Regions from separate parts of the Paenibacillus sp. MZ03-122A genome, predicted to be linked through region 4. Evidence: riboswitches for the same ligand, from Rfam matches in the RefSeq annotation. Region 4 holds a riboswitch; each other region holds the start of a gene.
The links. A riboswitch is a leader RNA that binds a small molecule or an ion and turns the genes downstream of it on or off. The one in region 4 is predicted to bind cyclic di-AMP.
Positions count from the first base shown of each region.

Region 1 (5,239 bases), on a different contig from region 4:
GCAAGGAGGGACGTTGGGTATGCAGCATCTTATCAATAAGAGCGATTCGCCAACTGTCATTCTGCTGGATGGCGACATACAGACTGTTGATAGCCATGCCGTCAACGGTTGTAAATTGAGGATACAAATCATCCAGCATGTAATGTTCCAGGTCTTGTAGACTGTTCAAATGTCCGTTGCGGAATAGTTTCTCCAGTCCGTTAAAACGGGTGAAGCCACCAACAGGTAGGGAAGGGTCCAACAATAATGCATAGTTCAGCAAGCGGTTGCCTTTATGCAGGGCGGTTCGCCTCCTCGAAGTGAATCATTATGTTATATTATTTTACTCTTTACTTAGGGATAACGAAAAAATTCGAAATATATGTAATATATATTTACATTTTAGCGGCATTTGTGTCAAATTAAATATTATTATCGCTCATATATGTTATATAAAATAACATATAAAATAATTATTATATTTGTGTTTACAAATAGTCGATGAGAGAGTATAATAAATCTGTTGCCTCAATACATTATGATTTGCGGTCGTGGTGGAATGGCAGACACGCTATCTTGAGGGGGTAGTGGGCGTACGCCCGTGGAGGTTCGAGTCCTCTCGACCGCATTATATGCAAAACCTAGTTAAAAAAGCATCCTGACACGGTTTACGTGAAGGGATGCTTTTTTTGTTTTAATAACTGTGATAAAGAAGAATATCAGTTTTGCTGCAAAAGCTTCTCTATATCTCCCGCCAACTTATCTGGAGTGGTTTGCGGTGCATAGCGCTTAAATACGTTACCTTCTCGTGTAATTAAGAATTTAGTAAAATTCCATTTGATCGCTTTGGACCCTAGTACCCCCGGAGCTGTTTGGGTCAGGAAGCGAAATAAGGGGTGCGCTTGATCGCCATTGACATCTGTCTTGGCGAACATCGGAAAGGTAACACCATAATTGATCTGGCAAAACTCGGAAATCTCCTCGCTGGAACCTGGCTCTTGTTTGGCGAATTGGTTGCTGGGAAATCCCAAAATTTCGAGCCCCAGTTCATGGTACTGGTCATATAGCTCTTGTAACGCTTTGTATTGGGGGGTTAACCCGCATTTACTGGCTGTGTTCACAATAAGCAGAACATTCCCTTTATATGTGGATAACGGAATTGGTTTCCCTTGCAGGGTTTGCGCATCATATTCATAAACGGTCATAGTATCTCTCCTTATTCAATATTCAGCAATTAAATTGTAAGCAATTCAAAGTAAGGTTGCAAGTCTGGAAAAGCTGTATTAAGCCTTTAGCCGCTGTAAAATCGTATTTTGTTCAAAACAGTAAATCGCACTGCAAATGGAGCGAATTAAGGTGTTTCTTCTTATAAAAGCGGGTTCAATCGGTGTTTAGCTGGTACATATAGCGTATTTTCTTCTCTTTTTACAAAAAAAGGCCAAAAACGCTCTACCCTACGCCAATATTGACATGCTTGTCATTTTCGAAAAGGGATGAAAAACAGAGATTGAGTGAGCTGTGAGAAGCATAGTCGCATTGTAAGCGTTATTATTAATCTTCTATGCTCTAAAGGCCGATTTATAACCCCGCAGTTGAGCTTTACAGTCTTCCATGCGCGGGTGTATGATTCAAGACGTAATTTCAAATTAATTTGAATGAAGCAACAACGAAATGTCTATAGCGCTGAATTTTGCAGTTGCAAAAGCGGGGGAACCAATCGAGACTGTACGGCTTGCCGTGTGTCTCATGGGGTGAATTTTCCGGTCAAGTGCCAGAAATAGGGCGACTCTCACGTCCGAATCCGACAGCTAACCTCGTAAGCGTACAGGGAGAGGCAACAAACCGCCGTGTGCAGCCATGGTTTATTTTATCATGGATATGTAAGAAGCCGGAGGAAAGCCTTTTTCCTTCGGCTTCTTTTTGTTGTCTTTTTATACCGGGAGAGGAGCTACTGATGGAAGGTCGGTTAATTATTGTCACTGCACCGAATGAAGCGGGCAGAAGTTTTGTGAAATTGCTTATTTTCAAAAAATTGGCGTTTGCAGTTCTGACGAATAGCGCCCAGGAGGAACGACAGCTCAAAAAAATGGGTGTGGAGCACATTGTCCGCATCAATACCATGCAAGCGGGAAAATGGAATTTTCCAAAAAAAGAAATTGGTAGTGTGTATTTGTTCGAGAACAGCTTGAATCTGACTTGCCGTTTCCTGCAAATATGTCGGCCGCTAACATCGGAATCGATCTATGTTATTACGCACGGCTGTAATCCACAAGGAATTTATCGAGGATTGGGAGCGGACCATGTGATCTACACATTGAACGGAGAGGTGGGTTTTCTGCTGAACGGATAAGCACTTATAACATAGTTGTTTTATGATTTTATGATGAAATAGGAATGGCGATCTGAGGACCGATACGGAGGGTATGAACATGATGGATATATACATGCTGCTCGTCATGGCTGTGAGTTATGGAGTGATACTGCTGTTTGTACGCTGGTGTGATGCGCAGACCTCTAAAGGAGGACGAAGAGGATGATCGTTATACTTGGGCTTACGGCTATTGTGTTTATGTATTTAATCTACGCACTCCTGAACCCTGAAAAGTTCTAGTCACTGGTAGGGATAGAGCGGGCGGGAACAACAGATCATGAATATTAAGCATCATAGGTAGCAGGTCTGTTGTTCCAAACGCAGGAGCATTTTGGAGGAGGAATAGAGGATGGAGCTGCTTCAAATTGGAATTGTGATCGTTATATTGCTGCTCTTGGTAAAGCCAGTGGGCACCTATATGTATCATGTATTCTCGAATGAACCCAATCGGACGGATCGGATTTTTGGCGGAACAGAAAAGCTGATTTATAAGATAGTAGGATTGAAGAAGCTGGAGAGCATGCGTTGGACTACGTATGTTATGAGTTTCATTGCTACGAACGCCGTGCTTGTGGCAATCAGCTACTTGCTGTTGCGTTTACAGGGAATGCTTCCCGGTAATCCGGCTGGAAACAGTAATATGGAAGCATCACTAGCTTTTAATACGGTAATCAGCTTTATGACGAATACGAATCTCCAACATTATAGCGGAGAAAGCGGGCTTACGTATCTGACACAGATGGCGTTCGTCACGATGATGATGTTCACTTCGGCTGCTTCCGGTTTTGCGGTTGCTGCGGCTTTTATGAGAGGATTGACGCGGCGCGGTGAAGGAATGGGCAATTTCTTTCAAGATTTTATTAAAGCCATTATAAGAATTTTCCTGCCGCTGGCCTTTGTGCTTACGCTGGTGCTGGTTGGATTGAAGGTACCCCAGACGCTACAGCCTACGGCGGATCTTACGACGCTGAGCGGAACACAGCAGCAGATTTCTATGGGACCCATTGCTTCTCTGGAGTCCATCAAGCATTTGGGGACAAACGGGGGTGGTTATGCGGGAGCTAACTCTGCGCATCCTTTTGAAAATCCAAGTCCTTGGACGAACGTGCTGGAAATTTTGGCAATGTGGGTAATGCCGGCTTCGTTGCCGTATACCTTTGGATTGTTTGCCCGTAATCGTAAGCAGGGCTGGATTATTTTTAGCTCCATGATGGTATTGTTTCTTATTTTTCTATCCATTACGTACGTGTCTGAAAAGACAGGTAATCCGTTAATCCAGACACTGGGTGTGGATGCTTCTCAGGGAAGCATGGAAGGGAAAGAGGTTCGTTTCGGCATTGGACAATCGGCTTTATTCACTGCGGTCACAACAGCGGCAACGACAGGTTCGGTCAATAATATGCACGATACACTAACCCCACTGGGTGGCATGGCTGCTTTGGGAGAAATGATGCTAAACGTCATTTTTGGCGGCAAGGGTGTCGGACTGATGAATATGCTGATGTATGCGATTCTGGGTGTGTTTATATGCGGACTGATGGTCGGGAGAACTCCGGAATTTATGGGAAGGAAAATTGAAGGTAAGGAAATGAAGCTGATCGCGATTGCCATTTTGGTACATCCGTTTCTCATTCTCGCCCCAACTGCACTTGCATTTATGAGTCATTGGGGATACGATGCGGTCACTAACCCTGGCTATCACGGGTTGACTCAGGTGCTCTATGAATATGCGTCATCTGCCGCAAATAACGGTTCGGGATTTGAAGGTCTTTCGGATAACAACGTATTTTGGAACATGACAACGGGGATGGTTATGTTCTTCGGACGATATGTATCTATGATTGCATTGTTGGCTGTGGCGGCTTCGTTGAATGCCAAAGCACCGACTCCGGTGACGACGGGGACACTGCGCACGGATAACAAGTTATTTGGAGCCATTCTGATCGGGATCGTGCTGCTGATTGGTGCGTTGACCTTTTTACCCGTCATCGTATTGGGACCTATTGCTGAATTTTTGACCATGTGAAGAAGAAAATGAGAATGGATGAACGGGGTGTTTGATCATGAAGGAACAACGCAAACACATGCTGGACAGAGGCATCTTGAAGCATGCGATCAAGGATAGCTTTATAAAGTTAAATCCGATGATTATGATGAAAAATCCTGTCATGTTCGTCGTGGAGATCGGTACATTGGTCGTGCTGCTCATGTTACTGTTTCCCGGTTATTTTGGAACTGGCAAGGAAATGGGCTTTAACCTGACCGTGTTTGTTATTCTGTTGTTTACGTTGCTTTTTGCTAATTTTGCCGAAGCACTCGCGGAGGGGCGGGGTAAGGCACAAGCTGCCTCTTTAAAAAAATCCAAGCAGGATACACAAGCTAACAAGCTCATCGGAAATGACATTCAAGTGGTTAGCTCAACCGAATTGCGTAAGGGTGACGTGGTTATTGTCTCCCAAGGCGAAATGATTCCAAGCGATGGTGAGGTCATTGAAGGTCTGGCTTCGGTGGATGAATCTGCAATTACGGGAGAATCGGCTCCGGTCATCAAGGAATCTGGTGGTGATTTTTGCTCGGTAACCGGCGGGACGCGAGTAGTCAGTGACCGGATTAAGGTGCGAATTACGACAGAGCCAGGCGAGACATTTATTGATAAAATGATTTCGCTCGTGGAAGGCGCACAGCGGCAAAAGACGCCGAATGAGATTGCACTGAACACTTTGCTGATTAGCTTGACGATTATTTTTCTAATTGTGGTGGTTACACTAGCGCCGATTGCCCGTCATTTTAACATTGATTTGCCTGTCCCTGTGCTAATTTCGTTGCTAGTCTGTCTGATTCCAACCACGATTGGAGGACTGCTGTCAGCTATCGGGATTGCTGGTATGG
Region 1 is NZ_JANAVI010000001.1:29,395-34,633, forward strand. It holds gene NLX74_RS00160 (urease accessory protein UreF) at 1-262, opposite strand, end outside; tRNA gene NLX74_RS00165 (tRNA-Leu) at 525-607, shown strand; gene NLX74_RS00170 (glutathione peroxidase) at 699-1,184, opposite strand; cyclic di-AMP (ydaO/yuaA leader) riboswitch at 1,651-1,818, shown strand; gene NLX74_RS00175 (hypothetical protein) at 1,934-2,329, shown strand; gene NLX74_RS25755 (potassium-transporting ATPase subunit F) at 2,513-2,590, shown strand; gene kdpA (potassium-transporting ATPase subunit KdpA) at 2,700-4,376, shown strand; gene kdpB (potassium-transporting ATPase subunit KdpB) at 4,414-5,239, shown strand, end outside.
Region 1: linked by a shared signal. The riboswitch ahead of NLX74_RS00175 (hypothetical protein) and the one ahead of NLX74_RS23065 (resuscitation-promoting factor) in region 4 are both predicted to bind cyclic di-AMP.

Region 2 (5,239 bases), on a different contig from region 4:
GAACCTCTTTTCAATAGCAATTTGAGCGGCTACCGCTTTCTCTGCATCTTCCAGGTCCTCTTGCATATCACGAATGTATTGATCCGTCATTTTAATTGGATCTTCTGCCTTGTCGATAATGGCGTTAATGTTGGACATCGTAAGATCTCTTAATCGTTTGAAAATAGACATGTGAAGTTCCTCCTAGAGTTGAATGCTTAAATTTTAAGCTCTGTACACATGTTTACGCAAGCTTTGCAAAGAGGGTTTCAAAAATATCTAAAAACCGCGCAAGTAAGGCTCTGGGATGTCGGCCTGTACTTTTAGCTCCCGCGATGCATGCAGCGCCCAATAGGGATCACGCAGCATGGCACGGCCTATTGCTACCAGATCAGCTTCTTTTTGCTGAACAACCCGGCGAGCGTCCTCATAATCATCCAGTAAGCCAACAGCAATCACAGGTACATTCAGCTTTTCACGGATGGTATGAGCCAAATCCACCTGATAGCCGGCACGCGCAGACGGGCCTCCGCCAGAACCAATCGGACCCTCACCACCAGAAGAGATATGGAAAATATCCACACCTGCATCACGATATCGTTCCCCTACGCCTGTTATGTATTCCACGTTATATCCATCTTCGACGTATTCTTTGGCAGATATCCGCATAAGCACAGGCATGTCAGCAGGCAGAACCTCTTTAACAGCATGTATGACCTCAACACCGAACAGTGACAAATCCTGTCCATATTCATCTTCTCTGGTATTTGTTAAAGGCGAATGAAATTGATGGATCAGATAGCCGTGAGCGCCATGTATCTCAACCGTATCAAAACCGGCTTCCATCGCGCGGCGTGCGCCTTCTTTGTATGCCTGAACCAGTTCCCTGACTTCAACTGTCTTTAAGGCGTGCGGCTTTTTAAAGCGTTCGCTAAAAGGAATCGTGGACGGACCCACAGGTTGCTCAGCATCTTCAGCCTTGCGTCCAGCGTGGCCTAGTTGAATACCAATCTTGGCACCATACTTGTGGACTTCCTCTACAATCTTACGATATGCAGAAATATGTTCGTCACTCCAAATACCCAAATCACGATCCGTAATACGTCCATCTGGATGGACCGCTGTCATTTCCACAATAATAAGTCCAGTGCCTCCTACTGCCCGGCTCACATAATGGACATGATGCCAATCCGTTGGATTTCCGTCCTTGGCCTCCACGCTGTATTGGCACATCGGGGGCATGACAATCCGATTTTTTAAAGAAAGCCCCTTTAATTGATAAGGAGTAAACAAGTCGGTCACTTTTATCCATCCTTCCTTCAATTCCATGTCTGTATAATTATGAATTGCATCCCCATTATACACCAGCTGTCACTAGTATACCGAATTCGTTGTAAGGCTAAAACTTGCGAAAATGCTCCTGTTATCGGTCATGTTTAAGAGAATATGTACGTTTAGCTCCATCATCTTCATTGATAATCGTTTCATCGTGGGCTTCTTTCCATTCGTTTATGAGCCGAACTTGGTTAACAGCATATTTTTAATAGGACAGGTACATAATAGTCGAGAGCACCACTAGGTACCACTGCACGGAAAGGGGGGATACATATGCCGTACAGGGGAGTGTTGCCATGCTTGGCACTGTTACTAGCATTCTCAAGTTTACCCGTTCACGCGGATGCGCCTCCCAACACCGGAACGCCCCATCCCAAGGAAACAGCTGTTGCTTCTTCTGTACATCAGAGCACAGATCGAGCAACTCCTACATTAGCAATGCTGCGAAAAAAACATGCGGACATTTTTAAAATGTGCGGCCCACACACCCGCCAAATTGCCCTAACCTTTGATGATGTGCCCGATTCTAGGTATACGCCGCAGGTTTTGGACGTATTACACGCCAATGGCATCAAAGCCACCTTTTTCATCGTCGGTCACCGTGCGGAAAAGCATCCGGGGATCATACGCCGTATTATTCGTGAAGGCCATGCTATAGGAAACCATTCCTATACTCATCCGGATTTTAGGAAGGCCACACCCGAACGCTTTCGCAACCAGATTACAAAAACAGAACGTATTTTACAGGCCAGCGCAGGTTTTCGCCCCAAGTTGATCCGTCCACCCTACGGCGAAATCACGGAGCCTCAAATCCAATGGGCACGTCGTCATGGCTATATGATTGTCAATTGGAATGTAGACTCTCTCGATTGGAAGGGATTAAGTAAAACACAAATTCAGCGCAATGTGATCCCAGCTACCGGGCCTGGCTCTATTATTTTAATGCACGCAGGTGGAGGCCAAAGTTCCAACTTGCGAGGCACTGTCCAAGCTCTGCCGGGTCTAATTCACTCTCTAAAAGCTAAGGGTTACAAATTTGTGACAGTTCCCCGGCTACTCCACACATCGGAACGGAAATAACCATATGTTTATGATTGAGCTACAAGCTAAAGCAACGTAAAAAGGCTGTCTTACCAGCAGAAGTTTTCTGCTCGTCAAGACAGCCTTTTTTTATGGATAAGACCTGATAAGAGTCCGACCTAGTTGTATGCGGTAGGATACAGGCATTAAGTTTACATAATATATATTATGTTTAATTAAACCGTATATACGTACAATGCTATTTACCAATAACGTACAGCTTTACATTTTGAAATCCAAAGTCGTTCACAAATGATTTGTTGCCTGGAATAAAGATATCAATCCGCTTTCCTGTAATGGCGCTGCCCTGATCGCGAGCGACAGCTACAAAAGAATGATCCGGCAAACCTGGGTGGGAATAGCCTGTAACCAGCACTTTCGTGCCCATCGGAATGACGTTCGGGTCTACCGCAATTGTACCTAGTTTAAGCGGATTGCCGTAGTAGTCCACTGCTCCCCATTTACCATTCTCGTCGGCTGCGGCAGAATACGCTGAAGCCTTAACGTCAACTATTTTGCTATAGTTGAATGTTTTGCCCCACGCTTCAATCGTTGGCCCCTCATTCGCTGGTGCTTTCTCCGTAAGAAGCTGCGGCTTCGAATCCGAAGCTGCCTTCACACTTTTTTCGCCAGGCACCTTAATTTGCAGACCTGCATATATATTGTTGGAAGCAATGTTTGGGTTCGCCTTCGTTAGCTCGTCTACCGATACCCCATAACGTTGAGCAAGCAAAAAGAAGGTATCGCCCTCTTTGGCAGTGTGAAGCGAAGCAGCATCCGCTACTCCAGCTGTCTGTGTCAGCCCTGCAATAGCTGCGGCAAGCACCGCAAATTTCATCGTTTTACCAATATGTTTTAGATGTTTCAAAGATATGTACCTCCTCTGTTATGCCTGCGAAGTTAGCTGTCGGATTCGGACTCAGGAGAAGCCCTATGCTTGTGCAATTCACCCCTAGGCATATTCCACATCGTCTTATGACGTATCGGAATGACTGCCGTTGTTACGTCCCCCGCACTTCCCATAGTTTGGGCCCAGCTTCAGCGGTTGTCATAACCACATGCTGTCCCGGTAAGTTTTGGCTTACTGCATAATATCACAATTTTGTAACCTTATCCGCATGAAAATGTTGGGAACCTCGAACATCATACTACACTCATTACAATTTTGTCATCAAGAAATCGATATTTGTTACGAAAGTATGGGGAAATGGTGACAAAAAGAAAAAAGGCTCTCCGTCAAACGGAGGGCCTTTTTTATAGATTATATCAACACTTTCTTACAATACTTTGGCAAGAAAATCACGGGTGCGATCATGGCTTGGAGTGCCAAATACCTGCTCTGGTGTACCTTGCTCCACAATTTGACCGTTATCCATAAAGATAATTCGATCGCCTACCTCGCGGGCAAAGCCCATTTCATGCGTCACGATTACCATTGTCATGCCGCCTTCGGCGAGCTTCTTCATTACATCCAGAACCTCTCCAACCATTTCAGGGTCCAATGCAGAAGTCGGCTCATCGAACAGCATTACATGCGGCTGCATGGCCAAAGCACGTGCAATCGCAATACGTTGCTTCTGTCCTCCGGATAGCTGGTTCGGATAGGTATTCTTCTTATCCTCAAGCCCTACGGTACGCAAGAGTTCTAGCGAAATTTTTTCCGCTTCCTTCCCTGACTGTCTTCTAACCTGTGTTGGGGCAAGTGTCAGGTTCTGCAACACTGTTTTATGCGGGAAAAGATTAAAATGCTGGAACACCATCCCCATCTTCTCCCGGGTTACATTAATATTATGGCCACGAGCTGTAATCGGCTCGCCCTCAAATAAAATCTCCCCGTCCGTAGGCTGTTCCAACAGATTCATACAACGCAAAAACGTACTCTTCCCTGAACCACTGGGGCCGATGATGACGACGACTTCACCTTTGGCGATATCTATATCAATGCCTTTTAAAATTTCATTCTTACCGAACGATTTACGCAGTTGTTTAACGGTGATCACTGGCTCTCAACTTCCTTTCCCATAAACCCAGCAGCTTAGACAAGCTGAATGTCATTACAAAATAAATAGCGGCTGCGATTATGAACGGACTTAATCCTTCGTAGGTAATGTTCTTAATGACCTGGGCCTGATACATAATATCCACCATCCCAATGGTCGAAATAATGGAGGATTCTTTAATGATCGTAATAAACTCATTACCGATAGCAGGTAAAATAGATTTAAACGCTTGCGGTAAAATGACGTGACGCATAGCTTTGCCTCTCCCCATCCCGAGCGAGCGGGCAGCTTCCATCTGTCCACGGTCCACTGCCTGGATACCTGCACGGAAAATTTCAGCCAGATATGCTGAACTATTCAGAGACAATGTGATTATACCAGACTGGAGTGGGGTAAAATTGACACCCAGCGTCAAAGCAACCCCGTAGTGAATGATCATGAGTTGCACCAGCATAGGTGTGCCACGCAGGATTTCCACATAAGTGGTACCTAACCACTCAATGATGCGTATACCGCTCATCCGCAGCAAGGATACGATCAGACCAATGATAAATCCAAACAGGACTCCGAGTGCAGACAGCAACAGAGTGTAGCCGATACCCGTAGCGTAAAAACTGCGGTATTTCCAAAAAATATCTACGATGTTATTAGAAGAAACCTGTCGATCTGCAGAGAGCGCGCTCGCTTCTGTGGAAAACTTCTCAATCGACCCGTCCGCTTTCAGGCGAGCCAACGTTTTATTTACAGAGGCAAGCAATTCTGCGTTCCCCTTGCGTATACCTACAGCTGTTTCTGCTCCGGCATCCTCAGGCACGGCCTTGGCAAGTGTTACGGTACCATCTAAC
Region 2 is NZ_JANAVI010000003.1:437,200-442,438, reverse strand. It holds gene NLX74_RS09245 (PspA/IM30 family protein) at 1-171, opposite strand, end outside; gene NLX74_RS09240 (NADH:flavin oxidoreductase/NADH oxidase) at 259-1,281, opposite strand; gene NLX74_RS09235 (polysaccharide deacetylase family protein) at 1,588-2,394, shown strand; gene NLX74_RS09230 (3D domain-containing protein) at 2,594-3,262, opposite strand; cyclic di-AMP (ydaO/yuaA leader) riboswitch at 3,269-3,437, opposite strand; gene NLX74_RS09225 (amino acid ABC transporter ATP-binding protein) at 3,672-4,394, opposite strand; gene NLX74_RS09220 (ABC transporter substrate-binding protein/permease) at 4,381-5,239, opposite strand, start outside.
Region 2: linked by a shared signal. The riboswitch ahead of NLX74_RS09230 (3D domain-containing protein) and the one ahead of NLX74_RS23065 (resuscitation-promoting factor) in region 4 are both predicted to bind cyclic di-AMP.

Region 3 (5,239 bases), on a different contig from region 4:
CCGTTTTGCTATTACGTTCCACCGCGAGCAACGCGGCAAATCTATGGTAACTTCACGGCTGGACTCCATTCCAGGCATTGGCGAGAAACGGCGTAAGTTACTGCTTAAGCATTTTGGATCGCTCAAAAAAATAAGAGAGGCCAGTGTCGAAGACTTCCGGCCTCTCTCTATTGGGGATAAGCTTGCGCGTCAGATTATAGCTGCCCTTCGGGAGGAGGAGTCGTAGAATACGGCTCCTCTTTTTTTATAGGTTCAAACATAATTCGATTTGGCTTTTTAGGACTAAACCAATAAATGATGTAACCCACGATGGCTGGAAGTAAGATCCAGAATAGACCAGCGCTCACATTCACAGTGTCTCCCAGACTCATCACACTAAGTCCCATTAAAATGCTGTCAAAAATAACGTGGCTGAACATGGCGGCAATAAAGCCGTAACGCAGAAACACAAAACTGAACAGCAAACCAAGAAAAGTCAGCTCAATAGGTCTGGAGATCACCGGATAGATCGGATAAAGTGTATGTCCCAGTGCCCAAATCAGCGTGGTGATCAGACACGCAACAAAAGTGTTTTTCACTATTTTTTTGACCATCGGAATACCAAATAGACGGTAGACAGTCTCTTCTCCAATACCTGCCATCCAGGCCATAATCGGCAGTAGCCATGGATAAGCCATATTGTAAGGGGATTGCGTGGCATCTGTGGTGGAGAATGTATTAAATGTGCGCTCCAGTATAAAGAACAAAATGGATTGTACCCCGAGCAAAATAAAGGCCCACAAGTAGCCAACATACATACTGCGAAGCACATACAGCCCGTAGCCCGGCTCTTTCGCACGCGGCCATGCATTCAGTCCAACCTGACGCATAAGCCCGTCACCGCCGACCAAGGAGAAGTAGAGCGCTACAGCCATGAAAAAGGTAACACCAATCTGGAAAACCATAAGAAATATAAGGATGCCCTTACCGCCTGCTTCTGCTTGCAATAAAGGCAGCATGTTCATGGTCCCAGCTATACTAGCAATAAAGTATACAACGGATAGAACAATGCCGCGTACAAATGAAGTATGTCGTCGGGTGAGTGACGCATACACAATGGCAAGTACACCCAGTACAAAGCTAAATAGGGCATAACCCGCATAGGTCATCAAATTCGCCCAAAATGTTTGCTTTTCGATATAATCGGTATAGGACGACGGGGCCGAAAAGCTTTGGGTGAAGGAGCGAACATCACCGTCTTCAAAAGTAAAAGCCAGTGTAAGTACCGAGGCGCCGATTTTTTTATCGTCTACGGTATACTTTAATCCGCCTTCTTGTTCAGTGGTTGCAAGCTTCAAATCCGACGGCTTAAAGCCAAAGCGCTTGACCCATACTGCGGCCGCCTGCTCCTTGGCTTCGAGCGTCATGCCGTCCTCAGCCACACGTACAAGCCTGTTACGTGCTTGTTCATCCGTAGAAATATCAGCCTGTGTGTAATTGGTGCTGGAGGTGATCCGTTTAAAGCTAACGACCTTCCCAGTGGATAGATCCACATGAATTTGCAGTTTGCTTTTCGCTGAGGATTCAGGCAGATCGACCCGAAAGGTTTCGTAAGGGTAACTTTTTTTCCATGTACGGTCGTACTGCTGAAGCAGTTTTTCTCTAGATAAATAACCGTACAAATCTGTTTCGGCCTGATAGGTCACGACAGGCTCCTCAGGCTGTGATTCAGTATAGCCCAGCTCGGAGCGGGCGAAGTCCAATGCGTGTATGACCGCTTCTTGTTTGCTGATGACCTTTGCGTTCATTACTGATTCTGGACTCGGATTGCTAAGCGAGGGAATAAGCAATTGAAAGATAAAAAAGCAAATCAGGCCAATCCCGCCCAGCAAGCCTAATTTTTTGAAGTTGGCCGTGAGCACGACCGGTTTCCCGATAGGATTCATGAGTTTCCTCCTTAATCTGTAAATAAGAACATCCATTAAAGATATCATACTGCACAGGTTCCCGCCAACAGACCAGCGATATTCATGAAAATAGAGTGAAAGCACTTTAAAGTTCCAATAAAATTAGATAAGCTGCGATTAAACGATGCCCATTCGCAAAATAAAGCCAATTTCACGTTTTTTCGGCGAAATCGGTTTTGTGATCTGGATATAGAAGGATTATAATCTTGAGGCAATGCCTATGAAATACATAGGTAATGATATACAGTTGAGCCGAATTTCTATGGGAAAACGGGGGAACCATGTTACTGGGGTGAATTTTACAACCGATCCTGCTGGATCGGAAGTGTAAATAGGGCATACTGTGCTGCCCGAATCCGTCAGCTAACCTCGTAGGCTATGAGCAGGAACCAAGTCAGGCACTCGGTTTTCCGGTGTCTTTTTTTGTGCGTATAAAAGTGTTTGGATTGGTTAGACCGCTGCGGGTGCAGATTATTCTTCCGATTGCTGTTATCCCCGGATTTTTTAATTGTATACCCCCTTTAATGGTTAAAATCCGGAGATAAAGGCAAACGCTTCGCTTCTTCAGAACAATTCTGCCCCCTTCGCTACTGCCCGCCAATAGCACAGGGGGCCGAGTAGTGCTTGACATGCATTCTTCCTGTATTCAGGGAATGCTAATTATAGTTAACTAAGGTTTGGAAAAATCAAAAAATTCAGGGGCAACGACGATCGAAAGATCAAATGGAACGCGTAGCGAGCTTACACCGTATTAAATCACTGATTTATAGTTTTAAGGATTAGGAGAGAAGTGATGAATAGATGAATCCCAATGCAAGCTGGCTTCGGCTTTCTCCACCGCAGATATTCGTTGCGGGCTTTGCCATTATCATTCTAATAGGTAGTTTATTGTTAATGCTGCCGATTTCCAATACAACAGGAAAGCCACTTGCGTTTATAGACGCTTTGTTTACTGCCGCCTCTGCGACCTGTGTAACCGGGCTTGTCGTAAAGGATACCGGCCTCTTTTTTACCACTTTTGGTCAAGTTGTCATCGTTGCGCTGATCCAGATCGGCGGTCTTGGCTTTATGACCATGGCTACCTTGATTGCACTGGTGTTCAAGCGTCGGATTTCCTTGCGGGAGCGTCTCATTTTGCAGGAAGCGATGAATCAGACTTCTGTAGAGGGAATTGTCGGATTAATCCGTAAGGTATTACTGTACTCACTGGTTATTGAAGGCGTATGCGCTACGATATTCTCGGTTCGCTGGTCCTTTGATATGCCCGTAGGCAGGGCGATTTATTTTGGAATCTGGCATGCCATCTCCATGTTTAACAATGCTGGTTTTGATTTATTCGGTGAATTTCGCAGCTTGACAGGTTATGTATATGATCCGATTGTTAATTTTACCGCAATGTTTCTAATTATTTCTGGCGGCATTGGTTTTGTAGTGATGTCAGACCTGGCAGAATATCGCAAGCGCAAGAGACTGTCCTTGCATACCAAGGTGGTACTCAGCATGACGGGCGCTATGATTGTAGTCGGCACGCTCGTGATTTTTGTATTTGAGTTTACGAATCCAAAGACTCTTGGCTCGCTTGATTGGGGTGGTAAGCTACTGGGATCTTTATTCCAGTCCGTTACTCCCCGTACCGCAGGTGCCAATACACTGGACATCGCAGGCTTGCGGCAGGCTACGCAGTTTTTTATCATCATACTCATGTTTATTGGGGCTTCCCCTGGCTCTACTGGAGGCGGGATTAAGACCACAACATTCGCCCTGCTCATTGGAGCAGTGATTTCGATGCTGCGGGGGCGGGAAGATATTGTACTGTTCAAGTACCGACTTGCGCAGGGACGAATTTACAAGGCTTTGACCATCACACTGCTGGGGTTGCTGTTCGTGATCGGGGTGACCATGATTTTGTCGGCAACCGAAGATCATCATTTTCTGATGATCTTGTTTGAGACGGTGTCTGCGTTTGGTACGGTGGGGCTGTCGATGGGGCTTACACCTGATTTAACAGTCATAGGCAAGCTGGTGATTACCCTGACGATGTTTGCAGGTAGACTGGGGCCACTCACGCTAGCTTATGCACTGGGGCCGAAAAAGGGTAAAGAATTATATCGTCATCCGGAAGGCAAAATGATTATAGGATAAGGAGTTTTCGAGTAGATATGAAAACGCAGCAGTTTGTAGTTATTGGCTTGGGGCGGTTTGGCTCAAGCCTGGCTTTGCAATTGGTGGATATGGGGTGCGAGGTGCTAGGCATTGACCGGAATGAGGATGTTGTGGACAGTATGAGTGAGATGTTGACACATACTGTCGTGGCGGACGCTACCGATGAAGACTCGTTGCGATCACTGGGCATCCGTAATTTCGATTGTGGCATTGTTGCTATTGGTGATGACATTCAGGTAAGCATCCTCACCGCCATTTTGCTGAAGGAGCTGGGTGTGAAAAAAGTTGTAGCCAAAGCCATATCTGTGCTGCACGGGCGTGCGTTAGAAAAGCTCGGTGTGGACCGGATTATTTATCCAGAACGGGATATGGGTATCCGGGTGGCTCACCAGCTAGTCACGCCTAATTTGCTCGATTATTTGGAGTTGTCTAAGGAATACAGTATTGTGGAACTCAATGTACCTGCATGTCTGAATGGCAAAACGCTAGCAGAGCTAAATGCCCGTACCCGCTTTGGTTGTAGCGTCGTGGCGCTTCATACAGCGAACGGTATCCTGATCGCACCGACGGCTATGGATCGGCTAAAAGCAGACGATATCATGGTCATCATCGGCTCGAATAACAATATCGGTCGCTTTGAGGATGAGGTTGTTAATGTTAATGAAGAGGATTAAACCCTCTACACCATACGGTAGCCTGCAAACGACGCACGTGTCTCGCTAATCCAGCGTCGTGCTGTCGGACCGAGATCGGTCGTCTCCGAGTAAATGAGGGAGGTCGTTCGGCGTGTCTCCTTCAAATCGGGCAAGTACAATGCAGTGAGTCCATTATCCCGTAATAGTTCGCTACGCAAATAGGATTTGGGCAGCAAGGCAGAAGCCTTACAGGTTGGAAGCAAGCGTACAATTGCCTCGAAGGAGTCGATTTCCATACGGATATCCGGCATGATGCCGCTGCGCTGGAACAAGTCATCCGTCAGACTGCGGTACCAGGTTCCTTTGGAGAAAATAATCATCGGCAATCCTTGCAGATCTTTCATCGAGGCCGTTCCTGTCTTGACGGTTAATTCATGTCCAATGGGAACAACGAGCTCCAAATGATCATCAAATAGCGGAATGCAACGCAGTCCG
Region 3 is NZ_JANAVI010000006.1:239,513-244,751, reverse strand. It holds gene uvrC (excinuclease ABC subunit UvrC) at 1-226, shown strand, start outside; gene NLX74_RS15400 (type II CAAX endopeptidase family protein) at 195-1,925, opposite strand; cyclic di-AMP (ydaO/yuaA leader) riboswitch at 2,187-2,339, shown strand; gene NLX74_RS15395 (TrkH family potassium uptake protein) at 2,748-4,088, shown strand; gene NLX74_RS15390 (potassium channel family protein) at 4,106-4,783, shown strand; gene NLX74_RS15385 (LysR family transcriptional regulator) at 4,789-5,239, opposite strand, start outside.
Region 3: linked by a shared signal. The riboswitch ahead of NLX74_RS15395 (TrkH family potassium uptake protein) and the one ahead of NLX74_RS23065 (resuscitation-promoting factor) in region 4 are both predicted to bind cyclic di-AMP.

Region 4 (5,239 bases):
CAGCACATTCCCTAAGGCCATACGGCGTGCAGCAGCATTGGGATGGGTGATGAGTCCAGCATCAATCAGGTCCGCCCACTCAATCAGCGGGTCGGCGCCTTCCACTGTCGTATGAACCCGTGCAAGAGCGTGTCTGATCGCATCTGGTGAGGCATTCTCCACGCCAATATCTCCTTTACGCGTCGCTTCTGCCTCGGGTATAAAGGCCTGCTTGCAGCCGGGTACCTTGGAAGCGATAATCTTACGGATGCGCTCCCCTGCATGATCGGGATCGGTTAAAATAATGACCCCCCGCCGCTCCTGCGCCAATGCAATTTTACGCAGCGTCATTTTATTAATGGCGGAGCCGCCAGTTTCTATCGTATCCGCTTCAACAGCGCGGCGAATGGCCACCGTATCATCCCGGCCCTCTACCACGATCACTTCCTTGATCATTTGTGTTTCCCTCCACTGCTACACAGCAAGCTATATTTATCTTTCCCTGCTTTTGAAAACAAAATAAGAAGAGGATATCCTCTTCTTAGCATGGCATAACTATGTTGTTAATACTATCGCATTGCCCTCAACATACACAACCTGTTTTAGTTGATTTCAGGCTTTACCGGTCCGATAACATATACGGTTTTACCGTGCTTACGACCAAATTGGTTGGCTCGGCTCAAACTCTCATAATACACATCGATTTTGTGGCCTTTAATCGCGCCACCGGTATCCTCCGCACGACGGAAGCCCACCCCTTCGATATACACCCACCAGCCGATTGGAATTATACTCGGATCGACCGCGATGGTGCGTCCTTCCGTGACACGTGCGCCGGATGCAGTACGTGTACCGATACCTGGCTCCTGTGAGGAATACGCCGTCATGGAGACGTTTTGTAAAACTTTGCTATATTTAAAATTTACGCCTGCTTTACGGACAGCACTGCCCGAACTAACCGTCGTTGCCTTAACCGCATCATTGGGACCGACGGAAGCAGCAAGAACGACCGGTTTTTTCTTCGTTCCTACCGCAATGACCTTATCCACCCGGTTCTGTGCAACTTCCTTGTTAACCAGCTGTTTGGATACCAACTTTCCATCATGATATACCTTTTGAACGTGCTGGACGACCACACCCGATTTGCCGCTTTGAATGACCCGATTATCGCCTTTATAAAGACTCGGATCGGCCGTTTTGATGACCTGATAAGGCACCTGTTTTTTCTGTTCGACCTGCTGTTTCTTCACACGGACGATTTTTATGTCCATGTTAGACGAAACAGAGGCATCCAACGCAGGATAAACTTTATCCGTTGATGATAATTTATAGCCCGAGGTACGAATGGCACCTTCTACTGTATTTTCTGTTGTGTACAGCTTTTTCGTCTCATTGCCTGAAGATACTCTGACTTGATTGGCACGTTTAATGACTACGCGATCGCCATCCTGTATTGCTCCATTTAGCGGCATGGAAACTGTATCATGCGGCTGAAGTGAAATGGAATGCTCGCTCAGCAAATCTTGAAGCATGGATTCCCGGGTTTCTACCGCAGACGCCTTGCCATCGATGACAAAAAAGACTTGTTTTTTAGATTGCGTGTACATCAGAATTGAAATCATAATCGTTAGCGCGATTAGAAAAATAGCAACCAAAGCAGCCTGGCGCACATTCTCTTGCTTCCAACGCAATACGTAAGACATGCTGGATGAGCGTGACTCATGGGTATCCTTTTTTTGGAAAATGCCCATTTCCTCCGTCCTCCTTACATAGCCCGCCGTCTGGAGTAAGACATAGTTGAGATTTGACGTGACTATAACAGATTTTCTACAAGACAAGCCCAAACTACGACTGTCCTGCACCATGTACCCGTCTTCGCGGCATGCTGTCCTCCCCTGTTTAACCACAGTATGATGACAGATTTTCTTTTATTCACAACAAAAAAAGCCAGAGAAAGAGACTAGAGAGCTCTTTCGTGGCTTCCGGCATGTGTGAATATGCGGGAAAACTCATGCACGAGATGGCTTCTCTCTTGTTACGCTTACGGGGTTAGCTGTCGGGTTCGGACGTAGAGAGTCGCCCTAGCTTGGGTCAACCGCTCATGGCGGTCGCCTTCACATTCACCCCGAAGACCCAGAAAGAAATCGAAATACGGCTCCTCCACCTGTTCAATCCCATCCGGGAAAAGAATTTAGGTCGAGCCGGCTGGCGGAAGAGACGTTCCCTTCTTGCACATACGCCGGACGTACTGTAAGCCATATCGGTTCCCCCGTTCCCTGTAAAAGGGACTCAGCGAGACTGGTTCATGAAATGACTTGTTGATGTTTACATTCAAACAACAATTCACTGAAAAGATGATATCCTGTTTCTATGCATGTTGTAAAGCAGGTTTCAAGTACATTTTTTAAAATATTCGGTTAAAATATTGTAATATTCTCGAGTTTCCTGCAACAAATTCATGATTAGCTTCGTCTATCTCTTTATTTTGATCGATTTCTTCACTTTTTCATTGAATGTCAAATCGTTCCAGGGCATTTCGGGTCGTTATTGACACTAATTCCTCCACTGTAATCCCTTTGATTTGGGCTGCAGCCTCTGCTACCAGTCTCACATGTGCAGACTCATTTCGCTTCCCACGATACGGATGAGGTGTCAGATAGGGAGCATCAGTTTCAATGAGCAGACGGTCCAGCGGCACCTGTGCGAGCACCTCTTTTGGCTGCTTGGCATTTTTGAACGTTATTGGACCACCGAAGGAAAGGTGAAATCCCATATCCAGCACCATTTTGGCTGTCTCCCAGCTACCCGAAAAAGAGTGCATGACTCCACCAATCTCACTCGCTTTTTCCTCGCGCAAAATCTTAACAATATCTTCATGTGCATCCCGGTTATGAATAACAATGGGCATCTTGAGCTCACGAGCCAGACCAATTTGGTTTCGAAACACCCGATGCTGCACATCCTTCGGTGATGTATCCCAATAATAATCCAGACCGATCTCCCCGATGGCTACAACCTTCTTATGACTGCATAACGATGCAATCCATTCTAGATCGCCCTCCTGCATTGTAATCGCATCCTGCGGATGCCATCCAACTGCTGCATAAATAAAATCGTACGTCTCGGCCAATTCCATGGTGGATGGAATGGTCTCACGATTAAATCCGATATTGATCATCCGCGTTACTCCTGATTCGACAGCACGTGCTATAACTTCTTCACGATCTTCGTCAAATTGTGGCGCATCCAAGTGAGTATGGGTGTCGAATAAATCCAAGGTTTACATCTCCTTTTTTTACTTACATTTCTATATAGTTGTCTATTCTTTGACAAAATAATTCCTTATTTTGGCAGGTAACCTGTCTTTTACCGCGTTCAATTTATTCTGGGGAAAATACATATGATATTTTCCTCGGTGAATACCACTTATTGAGCGCACAATTTCCGAAACTTCGGATATTTCACTCACCTCGCCCTGACGTCCAAGCAGTAAAATCTGGTTGTCCGTCGAGCCACCCTGCCGAAACACATCATAAGGAAGATCTGTCGGAAAATCAATTTCAAAATCATATTCAGGGTGCAAACCAGCCTCTTTCAAAGCTTCTCGAATACTGTCAATGGTATCTGTATCCATATTTTCAATCTCTACATATTTATACAATCTACGGTCCATAAACCGGCTGCTCAAATCACTTAAAATCTCGTCCTTTTCTCGTTTCCACTGGCTAAATACGGTCTGGATTAATGACTCGTCGAGCATCAGATATTGCTCTACTGTAAGATCTCCTTTCAACAGATCCGGCAACGGGTCCAGCAGAAAGCCAAACTCATATCCGTTTTTAAACAATTCCTTTGCTCGCTTAAAAATTTTACGTAAAAGGATTTCCGAGCTGCGTGTTACAGGATGAAAATAAATTTGCCAATACATCTGGTAGCGTGACATTAAATAATCTTCTACTGCATGCATACCTGATTCCTTCACAACAATTCTCCCATTATGAGGACGCAGCAGTCGTAAAATACGATCCAAATCAATCGTGCCGTAGTTGACGCCTGTCGAGTGAGCATCCCGCAACAAATAATCCATACGATCGGCATCTAGCGGACTGGTTACCAGGTTGACAACAATCGGTTTATCATACGTTTTGGCTATAACCGCAGCCACCTTTTGTGGAAGCTTCTCGTCGACTTGCCGTAGCACGGCGTTGATCTTCGTGTCTCCCAGTACAATGCGGCATGTCCAATCCTCATGGTTCATATGAAAGGCTTCCTCAATTGAATGAGAAAATGGGCCATGCCCCACATCATGCAATAGAGCTGCACACAGAGCAACCAGCCTTTCCTCCTTCGGCCAATCCGGGAAATCTCCACGTTCAAATTGAGAAATAATACTTCTCGTAATCTCATATACGCCCAATGAGTGTGAAAACCGGCTATGCTCCGCTCCATGAAACGTAAGATACGACGTGCCTAACTGCCGTATGCGCCGTAAACGTTGGAACTCCGGCGTGTTGATCAACCGCCATATCACAGTATCCTGAACATGGATGTAATTATGTACCGGGTCTTTAAAAACTTTTTCTTCACTGAGTGGCTGGTGCAAGATATCAGCTCCTTTAATATTCGGAATAATGGATTAAAATACAATAAAATCCTAAATGGTTTCCCTCATTCGACATTCTTTGTCGTAATATGTCGAATTATAGTTTTTCGACATTTCCAAATCGACAAACTGAATAAATCATCAATAAGATAAGGCAATACACACAAGTAAAGCTCTTTAATCTAAATACTTTTGCATAATCAGACTGTTACTACATTTTTAAGGTTGACTGTTTTGGGAATCGTTGGTATAGTAAATATCAGAAAAGAGAAAATTTTGTCGAATCATGACACTTATATTATTTTAAACGGCGAGAGGAGCCTGATTTATTATGATGAAATCCACTGGTATTGTAAGAAAAGTTGACGAGCTCGGACGTGTTGTTATTCCAATCGAATTGCGCCGTACCCTGGGAATCGGAGAGAAAGACGCTTTGGAAATTTATGTTGATGGCGAACGCATCATGCTTAAAAAATACGAGCCAGCTTGTATCTTCTGCGGCAATGCTGAGAACGTAATTTACTTCAAAGGAAAAATTGTTTGCCAAGATTGCATTTCTGAAATCCCAACACCTGTGACAAACTGAGAATTTTAGTATATAATAGACTTATCAGATATTGTTAATTCTAACCTTTTTCATATATACTCCTTGTTGCC
Region 4 is NZ_JANAVI010000017.1:80,681-85,919, forward strand. It holds gene rnmV (ribonuclease M5) at 1-435, opposite strand, end outside; gene NLX74_RS23065 (resuscitation-promoting factor) at 582-1,730, opposite strand; cyclic di-AMP (ydaO/yuaA leader) riboswitch at 2,002-2,284, opposite strand; gene NLX74_RS23070 (TatD family hydrolase) at 2,486-3,256, opposite strand; gene NLX74_RS23075 (HD domain-containing protein) at 3,299-4,582, opposite strand; gene NLX74_RS23080 (AbrB/MazE/SpoVT family DNA-binding domain-containing protein) at 4,914-5,168, shown strand.